Regions from separate parts of the Sinorhizobium alkalisoli genome, predicted to be linked through region 1. Evidence: predicted binding sites of a transcription regulator. Region 1 holds the regulator's gene; the other holds the start of a gene.

Evidence for each region. The regulator PhoB, encoded in region 1, activates phosphate uptake and scavenging genes when phosphate is short. The targets are predictions, from matches to a motif close to TGTCATNNANCTGTCAT.
Region 2: EKH55_RS03455 (PhoX family protein) is a predicted target of PhoB. The motif match lies at 3,628-3,644, and genes of this name have one in related genera.

Annotation. Positions count from the first base shown of each region.
Region 1 covers NZ_CP034909.1:119,877-127,372, forward strand. The annotation lists gene EKH55_RS00570 (substrate-binding domain-containing protein) at 1-714, shown strand, start outside; gene pstC (phosphate ABC transporter permease subunit PstC) at 785-2,245, shown strand; gene pstA (phosphate ABC transporter permease PstA) at 2,242-3,597, shown strand; gene pstB (phosphate ABC transporter ATP-binding protein PstB) at 3,643-4,425, shown strand; gene phoU (phosphate signaling complex protein PhoU) at 4,476-5,189, shown strand; gene phoB (phosphate regulon transcriptional regulator PhoB) at 5,251-5,934, shown strand; gene EKH55_RS00600 (GcrA family cell cycle regulator) at 6,012-6,530, opposite strand; gene EKH55_RS00605 (aspartate aminotransferase family protein) at 6,948-7,496, shown strand, end outside.
Region 2 covers NZ_CP034909.1:713,533-721,028, forward strand. The annotation lists gene EKH55_RS03445 (L,D-transpeptidase) at 1-484, opposite strand, end outside; gene recO (DNA repair protein RecO) at 696-1,442, shown strand; gene EKH55_RS03455 (PhoX family protein) at 1,555-3,555, opposite strand; gene EKH55_RS03460 (DUF2339 domain-containing protein) at 3,817-6,606, shown strand; gene EKH55_RS03465 (HD domain-containing protein) at 6,603-7,259, shown strand; gene rbsK (ribokinase) at 7,313-7,496, opposite strand, start outside.

The DNA.
Region 1 (7,496 bases):
TACGACGGCATCGTCTTTGCCTCGGACATCAATGGTCCGGAATATGCCTTCACCCCGGCCGATTGGCACTCCGCTCTGGCCGCCAAGGTCGTGAAGGACGGTCAGCTCGTCGACAACCCGTACAAGGCCTGGAACGAAATCCGCGCCGAGCTGCCGGCTCAGCCGATCCTCGCGTTCATCCCGGGCACGAAGCACGGCACCCGCGAAGTCTTCGACGAGAAGGTCATCGTCGCAGGTTGCGAGGAGAACGGCACGCTCGAAGCGCTGAAGGCGGCCAACAGCGGCGACGAGAAGGCAGCTGAAAAGGGCTGCATGGCTCTGCGCACCGATGGCGTTTCGGTCGACATCGACGGCGACTACACCGAGACGCTCGCTCGCGTCGACGCCAACAAGAACGGCATCGGCGTTTTCGGTTTGTCCTTCTACCAGAACAACACCGACAAGCTGCGTGTCGCCACCATGGGCGGCGTGACGCCGTCCGTAGAGACGATCGCTTCCGGCGAGTATCCGGTTTCCCGTCCGCTGTACTTCTACGTGAAGAACGCTCACCTGGACGTCATCCCGGGCCTGCAGGAATATGTCGAGTTCTTCGTATCGGACGAAATGGCTGGTCCGGAGGGCCCGCTGTCTGCCTACGGCCTGGTCTCCGATCCGGAACTTGCCAAGACGCAGGAAGCAGTCAAGGCGCGCACGCCGATGGGCCCGCTGAACTAAAACTTGAAAATGCCTGGCGGCGCAATGATTGCGTCGCCAGTCTTCAACCTTGTCAAAGGATGCGGGCAGGATGAGTGTGAGCATCATTATCCTTGTCGTGCTGGCGCTTTCAGCACTCGGCTATTTCCTCGGCAGGCGGCGCGCCCTGTCTCTTGCGGCCGAGAGCGGCAGAAAACTTCACTCCCTTCCCGGCTATTACGGTCAGACCGTCGCCCTGTTCGTCGCGGTTCCGGCCTTTCTGCTCATGATCGCCTGGCTGTTCGTCCAGCCAATGGTTATCGACGCACGCGTCGACGGCATGATCCCGGACAGTGTCATCCCCGAAGGTGGCGCGCGAAGCCTGGTCATTTCGGACGTGCGCCGCATCGCCGGCGGTCTTGATGCGGTGCTGGCCAGGAACTCTCTGGATGAAGGCGCGCTCACCGATGGCAGAGTCGACTTCTCCACCGTCCGCGGCCGCCTCGCCGAAGTCGGCATTGCGCTCGGGAACGACGTGCCGACCGAAGTCTTCGAAGCTGCAAAAGCTTATCGCCAAGGCGCCAAGATCGGCACGTTGGCCATGACTCTCGCTGTCCTCGTCCTCTCCGTCGGGCTTGGAGCTTGGTCCTTCACGCGCATCCGCCCCGACATGCGCGCCCGCAATATCAGCGAGGCATTTATCAAATCCCTGTTGATCGGATCCTCGACGATCGCCATCCTGACCACCGTAGGCATCGTCGCGTCGCTGGTCTTCGAGAGCATCAACTTCTTCCGGATGTATCCGGCATCCGAGTTCTTCTTCTCCACCGTTTGGAACCCGCAGTTTCGCGGCGGTTCGGAGCTTGGCATCCTGCCGCTGCTCTGGGGCACGCTCTACGTATCGTTTGTGGCCCTCCTCGTGGCCGTCCCGATCGGTCTTTTGATTGCAATCTACCTTTCCGAATATGCGAGCAAGTCGCTGCGGAGCGTTGCCAAGCCGGCGATCGAGGTTCTCGCCGGCATTCCGACGATCGTCTATGGTCTCTTCGCCCTGATCACCGTCGGTCCTTTCCTGCGCGACTGGTTTGCCCAGCCGCTTGGCCTCGGCAACTCGTCCTCTTCGGTGCTGACTGCCGGTCTCGTGATGGGCATCATGATCATCCCATTCGTCAGTTCGCTTTCCGACGACATCATGAACGCGGTGCCGCAATCGCTGCGCGACGGGTCCTATGGCCTTGGCGCGACGCAATCCGAGACGATCAAGAAGGTGATCCTGCCGGCAGCCCTGCCGGGCATTGTCGGCGCCATCCTGCTGGCGGCAAGCCGCGCGATCGGCGAGACGATGATCGTGGTCCTTGGCGCGGGCGCGGCCGCGAAACTTGATCTCAATCCCTTCGAGGCGATGACGACCGTGACGGTCAAGATTGTCAGCCAGCTGACCGGCGACACCGAATTCGCAAGTCCCGAGACGCTGGTCGCTTTCGCCCTCGGTCTCACCCTCTTTGTCTTCACGCTCGGGCTGAACGTGCTGGCCCTCTACATCGTTCGCAAATACCGGGAGCAGTACGAATGATCGACATATCCGTGCCAGCCGATCGCGAAACAGTCTCGCCGTCGAAATCTATCCTGACCGTAGATGCGCGGACCCGCCAACGCCATGCGGCGGAAGCCCGGTTTCGCCTGATGGGCAAGATCGCTGTGGCCATCAGTGTGCTCGCCCTGGTCGGCCTTTTGACGTCCATTCTCTCCAACGGGCTGTCATCCTTCCGGCAGACCTACATAACACTGAACGTCTACCTCGATCCGGCCAAGCTGGACAAGCAGGGCAATCGCGCTCCCGAGGCTATCGCAAAGGTCACCACTTTTTCTTACGCGCCCCTGATACAGAAGGCGCTGACCGATGCCATGGCTGCAAAGGGCATTGCCATCGAGGGATTGAACGCCAAAAGCGCGTTCGAGCTGATTTCCAAGGAAGCCCCGGCCCACCTGCGCCGTTACGTGATTTCCGATCCGTCGGTCATCGGCGAAACGGTTTCCTTCGACCTCCTCGCCTCTGGTCGTATCGACGGGTACTACAAGGACCGCGTGACGATGGAGAGCGCTGAGCTCGACCGCAACATCTCCCCGGAGCAACTGATGCTTGCGGACGCGTTGAGGCAAGCCGGGATTCTGACGACAAAATTCAACTGGGATTTCTTCACGGCACCTGACTCGTCCGACACCCGTCCGGAAGCGTCCGGTCTGGGCGTCGCCATTCTCGGCTCGGCTTACATGATGCTGATCGTGCTGGTATTGTCGCTGCCACTCGGCGTGGCCGCTTCGATTTATCTCGAGGAATTTGCACCGCAGAACCGCTTTACCGACCTCATCGAGGTCAATATCGCGAACCTCGCAGCCGTCCCCTCGATCGTATTCGGTATCCTGGGTCTGGCCGTGTTCATCAACTTTGTGGGGCTGCCTCAATCGGCTCCGATCGTTGGCGGGCTCGTCTTGACCCTGATGACCCTGCCGACGATCATCATCGCCACCCGCGCCGCGCTGAAGGCCGTGCCGCCCTCGATCCGCGACGCGGCACTCGGCGTCGGCGCATCGAAGATGCAGTCGATATTCCACCACGTGCTGCCGCTCGCCATGCCGGGAATCCTGACCGGTACCATTATCGGTCTCGCCCAGGCCCTCGGCGAAACGGCACCGCTGCTGCTGATCGGCATGGTCGCCTTCGTTCGCGAATATCCCGCTGGACCGCCGGAAGGCTTTTTTGACCCGGCTTCCGCCTTGCCGGTTCAGGTTTATAACTGGACACAGCGCGGTGACCCCGCCTTCGTGGAGCGTGCTTCGGGTGCAATCATCGTGCTGCTGGTATTCCTGGTCGCAATGAATTTGATTGCAATCATTCTTCGCCGCCGCTTCGAGCGCCGTTGGTAGAAAAGGAGCGCAATGATGAACAATATGTCCGCTACGACAACGACGATGACGATGAAGGCCGCCGCCATGAACCAATCGAAAGTTTCCGCCCGCGGTGTGCAGGTCTATTATGGCGACAAACACGCCATCAAGGATGTCGCCATCGAGATCCATCCCCGCTCCGTAACCGCCTTCATCGGCCCGTCCGGTTGCGGCAAGTCGACGTTCCTGCGCTGTATCAATCGTATGAATGACACGATCAGCAGTTGCCGGGTCGAAGGCCATATCGCAATCGACGGGGAAGATATCTACGATCCGAAGGTGGATCCGGTGCAACTGCGTGCCAAGGTCGGCATGGTGTTCCAGAAGCCGAACCCGTTCCCGAAGTCGATCTATGAAAACGTCGCCTACGGTCCGCGCATCCATGGCCTCGCTTCGAGAAAATCCGAACTCGACGACATCGTCGCATCCGCCCTTCAAAAGGCCGGCCTCTGGAACGAAGTGAAGGATCGCCTGGATGCGCCGGGCACCGGCCTCTCCGGCGGCCAGCAGCAGCGCCTCTGCATCGCCCGGGCCGTTGCCGTCAGCCCGGAAGTCATCCTCATGGACGAGCCTTGCTCGGCGCTCGACCCGATCGCGACCGCCAAGGTCGAGGAACTGATCCACGAGCTTCGCGAGAACTTCACCATCGTTATCGTAACCCATTCGATGCAGCAGGCAGCCCGCGTGTCGCAGCGCACGGCGATGTTCCACCTCGGCAACCTGGTCGAAGTGGACGATACGGATAAGATCTTCACCAATCCGGACGACCAGCGCACGCAGGACTACATCATGGGCCGGTTCGGCTAGCGAACCCGACTCCACCGACGATCAATCGAGCGCGTCCCGAGGAATATAAGATGACCCATCCACACATAATGTCCGCCTTCGACGACGAGTTGAAGTATCTCACGCGCCGCATCTCCGAGATGGGAGGGCTCGCCGAGCAAATGGTGGCCGACTCCGTCCGGGCCCTGGTCAATTCCGACCTGGCGCTCGCCCAGAAAGTCATCTCGGACGACGCCCTCCTCGACGAGGCCGAACGCCAGATCGGCGAGAAGGCGATCGTCACCATCGCCAAGCGCCAGCCCATGGCATCGGACCTGCGCGAAATCATGGGATCGATCCGTATAGCGGCCGACCTGGAGCGCGTCGGCGACCTCGGCAAGAACACCGCGAAACGCGTGATTGCGGTTGCCGGCTCTGGAATCCCGCGCAAGCTCGCGCGCGGCCTCGAGCATTTGGCCGAACTCGCTTTGGTCCAGCTCAAGGAAGTGCTTGACGTCTTTGCCTCGCGCTCGCCGGAGAAGGCCAACAGCATTCGCCAGCGCGACGAGGAGATCGACGCGATCTACACGTCGCTCTTCCGCGAATTGCTCACCTACATGATGGAGGATCCGCGCAACATAACACCCTGCACGCATCTTCTTTTCTGCGCCAAAAACATCGAGCGGATCGGCGACCATGCGACCAACATCGCCGAGACGATCTATTACATGGCGACAGGCGCCCAGCCGGAAGGCGAGCGGCCGAAGGATGATACGACAGCAACGATGGGGTCGGTGACGGACTGACACCGAAAGGGGAGAGGGGCGCCTTCCAACTGATGGACCGAGGCAAGGAGTTGTAGCTTAGATGTTGCCGAAGATAGCTGTTGTCGAAGACGAGGAGGCGCTGAGCGTGCTGCTGCGCTACAACCTCGAAGCCGAGGGCTTCGAGGTCGATACTATTCTTCGCGGCGACGAGGCTGAAATCCGCCTGCAGGAACGTCTGCCCGACCTCTTGATCCTCGACTGGATGTTGCCCGGCGTTTCCGGCATCGAGCTTTGCCGCAGACTTCGACAAAGACCGGAAACGGAGCGGTTGCCGATCATCATGCTGACGGCGCGCGGCGAGGAAAGCGAGCGCGTGCGAGGGCTCGCGACCGGCGCCGACGACTATGTCGTCAAGCCGTTTTCGACTCCGGAACTGATGGCGCGGGTCAAGGCGATGTTGAGGCGCGCCAAACCGGAGGTCCTGTCGACGGTGCTCCGCTGCGGCGACATCGAACTCGACCGCGAGACGCATCGCGTCCATCGCCGCAGCCGTGAGGTTCGGCTCGGGCCGACGGAGTTCCGGCTGCTGGAGTTTCTGATGTCTTCGCCGGGACGCGTCTTTTCCCGCTCGCAACTGCTTGACGGTGTCTGGGGCCACGACATCTACGTGGACGAACGCACGGTCGATGTCCATGTCGGCCGCCTGCGCAAGGCGCTGAACCTCTCCAACATGCCCGACGTGATCAGGACGGTGCGCGGCGCCGGCTACTCGCTCGAGGGGTAAGTTCGAAAATCAATGCTGTTTCCAACAAAAAAGGGCCCATGGGCCCTTTTGCGTTGTTGCGCGATCGAGATCGAACGTCAGCGGATGCGCCGGCGTTCCGCCGAAGGCTGGTAGGCAAGCCGCGCATGATAGTTGCAATAGGGCGAGGATTCCGGCGAGTCGTTGCCGCAGAAGTGAAACTCCTCCTTTAGCGGATCGCCGATCGGCCACTTGCAAGTCCGTTCGGTGAGCTGCGTCAGCTCCAGGCGGCGCGACATCGGCAGGACGATGTTGGCATCGGGTGCGAATTCCTGTTCGGCGACTAGGTCGACCGCCACCTCTTCCTTGAGGACGGTCGCACCGGCAGGGCGGGCGACGGTGCGGGTGACGGCCCGAGCGGCGTAATTCGGTGCACGCGGCGCCGAGGTCGCTCGCTTGGGGCGCGCGGGGGTCGTGGTCCCGCCCGCCTTTGCGCGGCCCGGCAGGCTCAACCGGTGTACCTTGCCGATGACGGCATTGCGACTGACGCCGCCCAGTTGAGCCGCGATCTGGCTGGCGCTCAGGCCCTCGGACCACAGCTTCTTCAGTTTCTCCACCCGCTCGTCAGTCCAGTTCATATCTGCACTCCCCGTTCTCGGCGCTGGGATGGGCAGAATCCATCACCGTCCTCCAGAAAACCCCTGGAGTCACAACGCGATAACTATTTTGGTGACTAGGTCCGCCGCATGCGTCTAGTAATTAAATCTTAACCTACCGGCAGGGTGACTCTGTGGCAAGAGTCGCCGGAATCGCGCCGAATCGATTTCGCGGTTTTCCCCAACTTGCTGGCTCATAGTTGCATTTTTGCAAGCCCCGCGACGCGATTTTTTTGCGACGCGGAATCCGAGTTCGCAAGGTGGCCGCAGCCCTTGGTTTTCTTGACATTGCGCTGCGAAATGGGAATAGTGCCTCCGGCCGCCGAAAGGCGGCATTTTGATTTTTTCGGGCCGGATATCGAACGGTCCGCCTGCGATGCTGAGGAAGGAGAAGCCCGGATGGCCGCAACGCCGCCGCTCTATGATACCTATTTGCGTGCGCCGTTGCGTTTCGAGCGGGGCGAGGGCGTCTGGCTGATCGCGGAAGACGGTACCCGCTATCTCGACTTCGCCGCCGGCGTCGCCGTGAACTCGCTCGGGCATGCCCATCCGCATCTGATCGATGCGCTGAAGGCGCAGGCGGAGAAACTCTGGCACGTCTCCAATCTCTATGATGTTCCCGGGCAGGAGAGCCTTGCGCGGCGCTTGACGGCGGTCACCTTTGCCGACCGGGTGTTTTTCACCAATTCGGGCGCCGAGGCGCTGGAATGCGCGATCAAGACGGCGCGCCGCTATCACTTTGCCAAGGGCCATCCGGAGCGGTTCCACGTCATCACCTTCGAAGGCGCATTCCACGGCCGTACCATCGCCACGATCGCCGCCGGGGGGCAGCAGAAATACATTGAAGGCTTCGGACCCAAGGCGCCCGGTTTCTATCAGGTGCCGTTCGGCGATATCGCCGCCGTAAAGAGCGCGATCAACGACGAGACCGCGGCTATCCTGATCGAA
Region 2 (7,496 bases), 590 kb from region 1:
CGCGCGGGCCAAGCGGATTGGTAAGACCTGGTTCCATGCCGCCCGCGAGCGGCCCGTAGCGCTCCGGCTCGCGTGCGACCATATCCGATGTCGGGATCCAGCGCGGCCATTCCGCCTTCCGGCCGATGCGGGCCTCGCCGGCGAACTCCAGGCCTTCCCTGCCGACCCCGATCCCGTAGCGCAGCGCCATCCCGCCGTCCTGCACCAAATAAAGATACCGGTCGGGCGTGTCGATGACGATCGTGCCCGGCGGCTCGATGGTGGAGTATGGTACCTGCTGGCGCAGGAAATTCGGGGCCACCTTGCTGATGTCGGTCGCCGGCAGCGGGAAAAGCTCTTCCGGCAACGGCCCGTACATCGCCGTGTAATAAGGGTCGGGTCCAGCCGGCCGGGCGGCCCGCGGCTTGCTGCTGCTCGCGCAGGCTGCGAGGGCAATGGCGGCGACGAGAAGAATGGAAATCTGTGCGAGGCGGAACACAAACATAATCGAAACGATCCTGTCGATGGCAAATGGCATCGGCGAAATCGGCCGTCACGCCTGTGCCCTCATTCGAACACGGCTGCGAATCGACCCGTTTCGAATGTAGTCCGAGGAGGGGGCGGCTGAAAGGGGCCTTTGCGCCTGCGGGCGTCCTGGTGCGGTATTCGATCCATCCCGCTTGATCGGCTTCACGCCGCGGGTGTATGCCTTTTCAATGCAATGGAGCGACCAGGCCATCATTCTCGGCATCCGCAGACATGGCGAGAGCTCGGTCATCGCGGAGGTCATGACGTCCGGGCACGGCCGGCATCTGGGGCTGGTGCGCGCGGGCCGATCGCGTGCCATGCAGCCGGTGCTGCAGCCGGGCAATTCGGTCGAGGTCACCTGGCGCGCGCGCCTCGACGAACATCTCGGCGAATTCCGTGTCGAACCCACGCAGTTGCGCGCCGCCAGTCTGATGGAGACGGCGATCTCGGTTTACGGCATCCAGGCCTTGGGTGCCCTTTTGCGGCTTCTGCCCGAGCGCGATCCGCATCCGCATCTTTACGAGGCGCTTGCCGTCATCGTCGACCACTTGCAGGAACCTGCGGATGCCGGCGAACTCTTCGTGCGCTTCGAACTGGCGGTTCTGGACGATCTCGGCTTCGGCCTCGATCTTTCGGAATGCGCGGCAACAGGCAGGCGCGACGAACTCGTCTATGTGTCGCCGAAATCGGGCCGCGCAGTCAGCCGCGAGGCGGGCGCCCCTTATGGCGAGCGCATGCTCGCCCTTCCAAACTTTCTATCGGGTCGCCAGAAGGCGGCCGATCACGACGCGCTCGCGGCAGCGTTCCGTCTCACCGCGCACTTCCTGAACCGCCATGTCTACGAGCCGCGCGGCATCCATGCGTCTTCCGCGCGCGACGGATTCGTCCAGGCGACGTTGAAGGCTTTGAGTCCGGCCTCGCCGTCAGCTGCCTGATCGAAGAAAAGGGCGCCGCACATCTCATGCGGCGCCCCGTTCACAAAGAATGCTGTAGGCCTGACTCGACGCATCAGCCCGAAAACCGGGTCCGACTCTCGGGCTGATGCGCTTAGCCGATCTTGCCGCCGCCCTGCTTGGTCACGGCGACGACGGCCGGACGAACCGGCATGTCGTCGCGGAAGTCCGGCCAGCGCGTCGCTGGCTTTTCATAGGTCGCAAGCCCGGCATCGCCCGGATGCTGCACGGCGAGAAAGAAGGTGTCGCTCGTGGGGTTGAAGCTCGGGCCGCACATTTCGGCACCGACCGGCACGCGGAAGAAGAGCTTCGAGGTGCCGCGGGCTTCACCTTCCGTGTCGACCGCCCAGATGCCGTCCGTACGGCCGGTCTCCTTTTCATTGTTGCCGTCGGTCGCGACCCAAAGGCGGCCATCGGCGTCGATGGCGCAATTGTCCGGCATGCCGAACCAGCCGTTCTTGGTCGTCGCTGTCGAGAAGGACGCACCGACCTCGGCAACGCTTGGATCGCCGCATTTCAAGAGGATGTCCCAACGCGACTTGGTCGAGGCGAAATCACCGTCCGTTTCGGTGATCTCGACGATGTGGCCGAAGGCGTTCTTGGCGCGGGGGTTGGCGGCGTCGATCTCGTCCTCTTTCCGCTTGGTGTTGTTGGTCAGCATGACGTAGACCTTGCCCGTCTTCGGGTTGGGCTGGACATCTTCCGGGCGGTCCATCTTGGTGGCGCCGAGCGCATCGGCGGCAAGCCGGGTGTTGATCAGCACATCGGCCTGCGAGGCGAAGCCGTTCTCGGCCGTCAGCGGGCCCTCGCCGTGGATGAGCGGCATCCAGGTGACTGTGCCGTCCTCGTCGAACTTCGCCACGTAGAGTGTGCCGTCGTCGAGAAGATCCATGTTCGCCGCGCGGTCGTCGGGCTTGTAGGTGCCATTCGTCACGAACTTGTAGACATAGTCGTACCGCTCGTCGTCGCCGCTATAGAGCACGACGCGGCCGTCTTTGTTGACGATGGATTCACAGCCCTCGTGCTTGAAGCGTCCGACGGCGGTGCGCTTCTTCGGCACGGAATTGGGGTCGAACGGATCGACCTCGACGATCCAGCCGAAGCGGTTGGCCTCGTTCGGCTCCTTCGTGACATCGAAGCGATCGTAGAATTTCGACCATTCATATTGCCCACCCGGCGCGCCGAGACGCTTCAGCACCTTGAATTCCGGATGATCTTCGGCGAGGTCGCCGCCGAAATAGCCGTTGAAGTTTTCCTCGGCCATCAGATAGGTGCCCCAGGCGGTGACGCCGCCGGCGCAGTTGTTGATCGTGCCGAAGACCGTAGTGCCGGTCGCGTCGGCCGAGGTCTTCAACCGCTCATGGCCGGCCGCCGGACCGGAAAGCTGCATTTCGGTGTTGGCGGTGATGCGGCGGTTGAACTTGCCGTCGAGAACCGGCTGCCACTTGCCGTCGACCTTGCGAATCTCGATGACGGTTCCGCCATGGGCCGCCATCTCGATGTCGACCAGTTCCTTGGTGTAGTCGCCGAGAACGACTTTATCCTGTTCCTTGCCGTCCTCCGTCACCTTTTCGACGCGGGCGAAGTTCGGGAACATGATTTCGGCATTGGTGTATTCGTGGTTGACGACCAGAAGGCCGTGGTCGGGACTGCCATCGAGCGGGATGAAACCGACATAGTCGTTGTTGTAACCGAACTGCCGGCTCTGAGCCTCTGCCGTCTGCTTGAGCGGATCGAAGTCGGGGCTGTCGGCGAAGATCTTGTCGCCCCAGCGCAAAAGGATATCGGCATCGTAGCCTTCGGCGACGTGGTGAGTTTCGTCGACGCCGGCTTCGATCTCCTTGAAGTCGAACTGCGACATCTCCTTGGCCCTGGCGTCATCGGCAGTCAGCAGGGCGAGCGGGCTGACTGTCGTGGAAATGGCGGCGACCGCAAGCGAACCGCCGATGAAGGACCGGCGCGAGAAGCGGCGGTTTATGATGTCGCCCATGGTGGGGTTGGCGGAACAGTTCTGGCCGATGTCTTCCAGCTCCTCTCTTCGTTCCGTCAGAGTCTTGATTTCGATTTCTTCCGCCGAGCCGAGATACTTGTCCATGCTTACTCTCCCCGTTGAGACGATAGAACCGCCAGCGTGATGCGGCGTCGACATCGCTCTACCAGCTAGCTCATGACAGTTATGCGACAGTTCAATGAAGAGATTGCAGCGCCTCCCTGCATCAGCAATGCGCCAGGAGGCCAGCGCTTGCGAAATGAACCGATGATTGCGTATCGCCTATGGCTCAATCTATGCTCCGCCTATGGCATTCCACGCCAAGCTGTGCGAATCCTTCGCAAGCTCTTGTGGTGTCGGTGATCCATGCTCGAACTCATTGCCATTGTTGCCTTTATTCTGGCGCTTGCCGCCTTCCTCGGTGGCCGTGGTGCCGCGAAGCGATTCGATGCGGAAATCACGGACCTGAAGGCGGAGATTGCCCGACTCGCGAAACGGCAGGCGACGGATCTGCCGTCCGAGGCAGAAAGGCCATTGGAGGCTGCGGATGAGACCGAACCGGAGGAAGCGCCCCCCGCCGGACCGTGGTCGCAGGCGCGAGAGGGGGCGCGAATCTTCAGCGACGCCGCGGCTGACGAAGGGAGCCTGGGCAGCCCCACCAGCGATCCGGCTGCCGCTGCGGCTGCGCCGATTGCAGCAGCGCCGGTCGAGAGCCTCGAAAGCCGGATCGGCGGGCGGTGGCCGGTCTGGGTCGGCGGTCTCGCACTGGCGCTGGGCGGTTACTTCCTCGTGCAATATTCTATCGAAGCGGGACTGTTGAGCCCGGCCGTCCGCCTGACGCTTTCCGCCGCCTTCGGTCTCCTTCTTGGCTTCGCGGGCGAGGTTATTCGGCGCCAAGCGGTGCCGGCGATCGCCGATCGCTTCCGCAACGCCATGATCCCCGGCGTGCTGACGGCTGCCGGTGCTGTGACGCTGTTCGGCGTCGTCTATGCGGCTCATGGCATCTACGCATATATCGGCACGGCCACGGCCTTCCTGCTGCTGGCGCTGATTTCGCTCGCCACGGTGGGCCTGTCGCTGCTGCATGGACAGGCACTTGCCGGGCTTGGGCTGCTCGCATCGCTGCTCACGCCCCTGTTCGTCTCGAGCGGCGAGCCGCGGCCCTGGGTTCTGTTCGGTTTCCTCTCGACCGCCTGGCTCGCGACGTTTCTCGCCTCGCGCCTCAAGCAATGGACGGTCGTACCGACGCTCGCCAATGCGGGCCTTGGCCTCTGGGGGCTTGCCTATGTCACGCTCGAAGCGCCCTTCGAGGCTCCGCCGGTCGCTTTCGCCCTTCTGGTGATGATCGCTGGCATCGGGCTCGTCTGGCCCGGCAATCTGCCGCGCGAGCCTTTCGATACGGCGGACGCAGTCACGGGCCCTTGGGAGCGGCTGTTTGCACCGCCAAAGGCGGCCATCACTGTCTCCGCAGCGATCGCCGCCGCAGTCCTGGCGCTCCTGTTCATCAGCCCGGCGCTCGAGGCCCTGCGTATCCCGGTTGCCGAATTCGTGATCGTGACGGCGGCTCTTGCCGCGGTGGGCGCCTTGCGGGCGACGGCGGTTTACGCGGCGTTGCTTGCCGCCTTCGCAGCGATCGCCGGCACCTGGAGCCTGACCGCGTTCAGCGGCGTGCTCGCCTATTTCGATCCGTTGGCACCCTCACCGGAGATCGTCATCCCGAGCCGCGTTGCGATGCTGACGGCGATGACCCTGGCAGCTTTGTTCCCGTTGCTTGCGGCCGCGGTTCTAGCCGGGAGGCTCCGGGTGGAGCGGCATTTCGCCATTCTTTGGGCCTGCCTTGCCGCAGGCGTGCCGAATGCCCTTGTCGGCATGTCCTTTCTGATGACGGGCACATTCGCCTTCGACTTGCCGCATGGGCTTGCCGCTTTCGCCGGGGGCCTGTTTCTCCTGGCGCTCGCCGAATGGCTTTATCGGCGCGGTACGGAACCGGGCGAAGGCATCGATGCCGATGCCGCGCTCCTGGTCCTCGGATCCTTCGGCCTGTTCGTCATCGATCTCCATGCCTGGACGGACGGTCTCGTCACGACGCTTGCCATTGCGCTTCTCGGGGCGGGATACAGCTTCGCGACCCGGTTTCGCAACCGGCCGATCCTGCCCTGGGTAACCGCGGCTTCAGCCGTGGTCGTGCTCGGGCGCATTGCCTGGGAGCCGACGATCGTCGGCCCGGGCAGCCTCGGCACCACACCCGTCTTCAACGCGCTTCTGCCGGGCTACGGCATCCCGGCGCTGCTGCTTGTCGCCTGCGCCTATTTCCTGCGGAACGCGCGAGACAGGCGCGTGGTGAACCTCCTGCAGGCACTCGCGTGCCTCTTCGCGCTCCTGACGGTTGCGATCCTTGTGCGCCATGCGATGAATGGCGGCGTGCTCGACAGTTCCGTTCCGACGCTCGGCGAGCAATCGATCTATACGCTGCTCGCCATCGGCGCCTCCGGCATCCTGATGACTCTCGACGGCAGGTCGCCGAGCCCGGTCTTCCGCTACGGCAGCATGGCCCTTGGAACTCTATCGATGCTGTCGGTCCTCGCCGCGCACCTCGTCGGACTGAACCCCTTTTTCAGCGGCGAGCTGCTAGGGTCCCTTCCCTTCTTCGATCTCTTGTTTATCGGTTATCTGCTGCCGGCATTCGGCTATGCCTTGCTTGCCTGGTACGCTCGCGGCAGGCGCCCCTTGCCCTATGTGATGGCGCTCGCCGGCAGCGGCGCCGTCCTTGCCTTCGCGTGGGCGAGCCTGAGCGTGCGCCGCTTCTGGCAGGGCCAGAGTGTTGCCGACTGGAAGGGCTTCCTTCCGGGTGAAACCTATACCTATTCGGTCGTCTGGCTGGCGCTCGGGGTTTTCCTGCTCATGGCCGGCTCGCGCTTCAACGCGAAAAGCATCCGTGTCGCCTCGGCCGTGCTCGTCTTCATAGCGGTTCTGAAGGTCTTCCTGATCGACATGTCGAACCTCGAGGGCTTCCTCAGGGCGCTCTCCTTCATCGGTCTTGGCGGCGTGCTGATCGGCATCGGGCTCTTCTATCAGCGGATCCTATCGAGCCGCGGCCTCGATGTTGCATCCGGGGCTGCGGCGAGCACGGCCGGCGAGGGGGCGCACCGCGCATGAGCCGTCCTGCCACGCTTGCTGCCGCCTTTTCGCCATTTGAAGAGCTTGCGGATGAGCTCCTGCCGCATGCCTTTTCCGGTGATGATGGCTCGCACGATGCCGCACATCTCATCCGGGTCTGGAGGAACGCCGTGCGCATCCGCGCGGAGGAGGGCGGCAAGGCGCGCCAACTCGCAGCCGCGGTGCTGCTGCATGATTGCGTGGCCGTCGAGAAGAATTCGCCGCAGCGTGCCGAGGCCTCGCGGCTTGCCGCAGAAAAGGCATGGCAGGTCCTCGACGGGCTCGGCTGGCGTACGGCGGAAATCTCGCCCGTCGCCCACGCAATTTTGACGCACAGCTTTTCCGCCAACATTCCGCCGGAAACGCTCGAGGCGAAGATCCTCCAGGACGCCGACCGGCTCGACGCCATCGGCATGATCGGCGCCGCCCGCTGCTTCTACATCGCCGGGCGCATGGGCAGCGGTCTTTACGATCCGCTCGATCCGCTCGCCGAGGACCGGCCGCTCGACGACAAGGCCTTCGCCATCGATCACTTCGAAACGAAGCTGTTTCGCCTCGCTGACGGCTTCCAGACGGCCGCCGGCCGGCGCCTGGCGCGGGAGCGCCAGCAGCGGCTGCGCGGCGTGCTCGCCATGGTGCTCGACGAAATTTAGCGCGGCATGAGGAATAGTGTGCGCGGGTTTCCGCCCGCATGCGCGCTAACTTCTTAGAATCGCGTGCGGCTGGAATTCAGAAGCTCGTCGATTTCGGCGCGCAAGGGCATGGCGGGAGCCGTTCCGGAGCGGGTCACTGCAATCGCAGCCGTGGCGCAGCCAAATCGAACCGCCTCGACTGGAGTGTTCCCTTCCGACAGCGACGCGGCGAAGCCTCCGAGAAAAGCATCGCCGGCG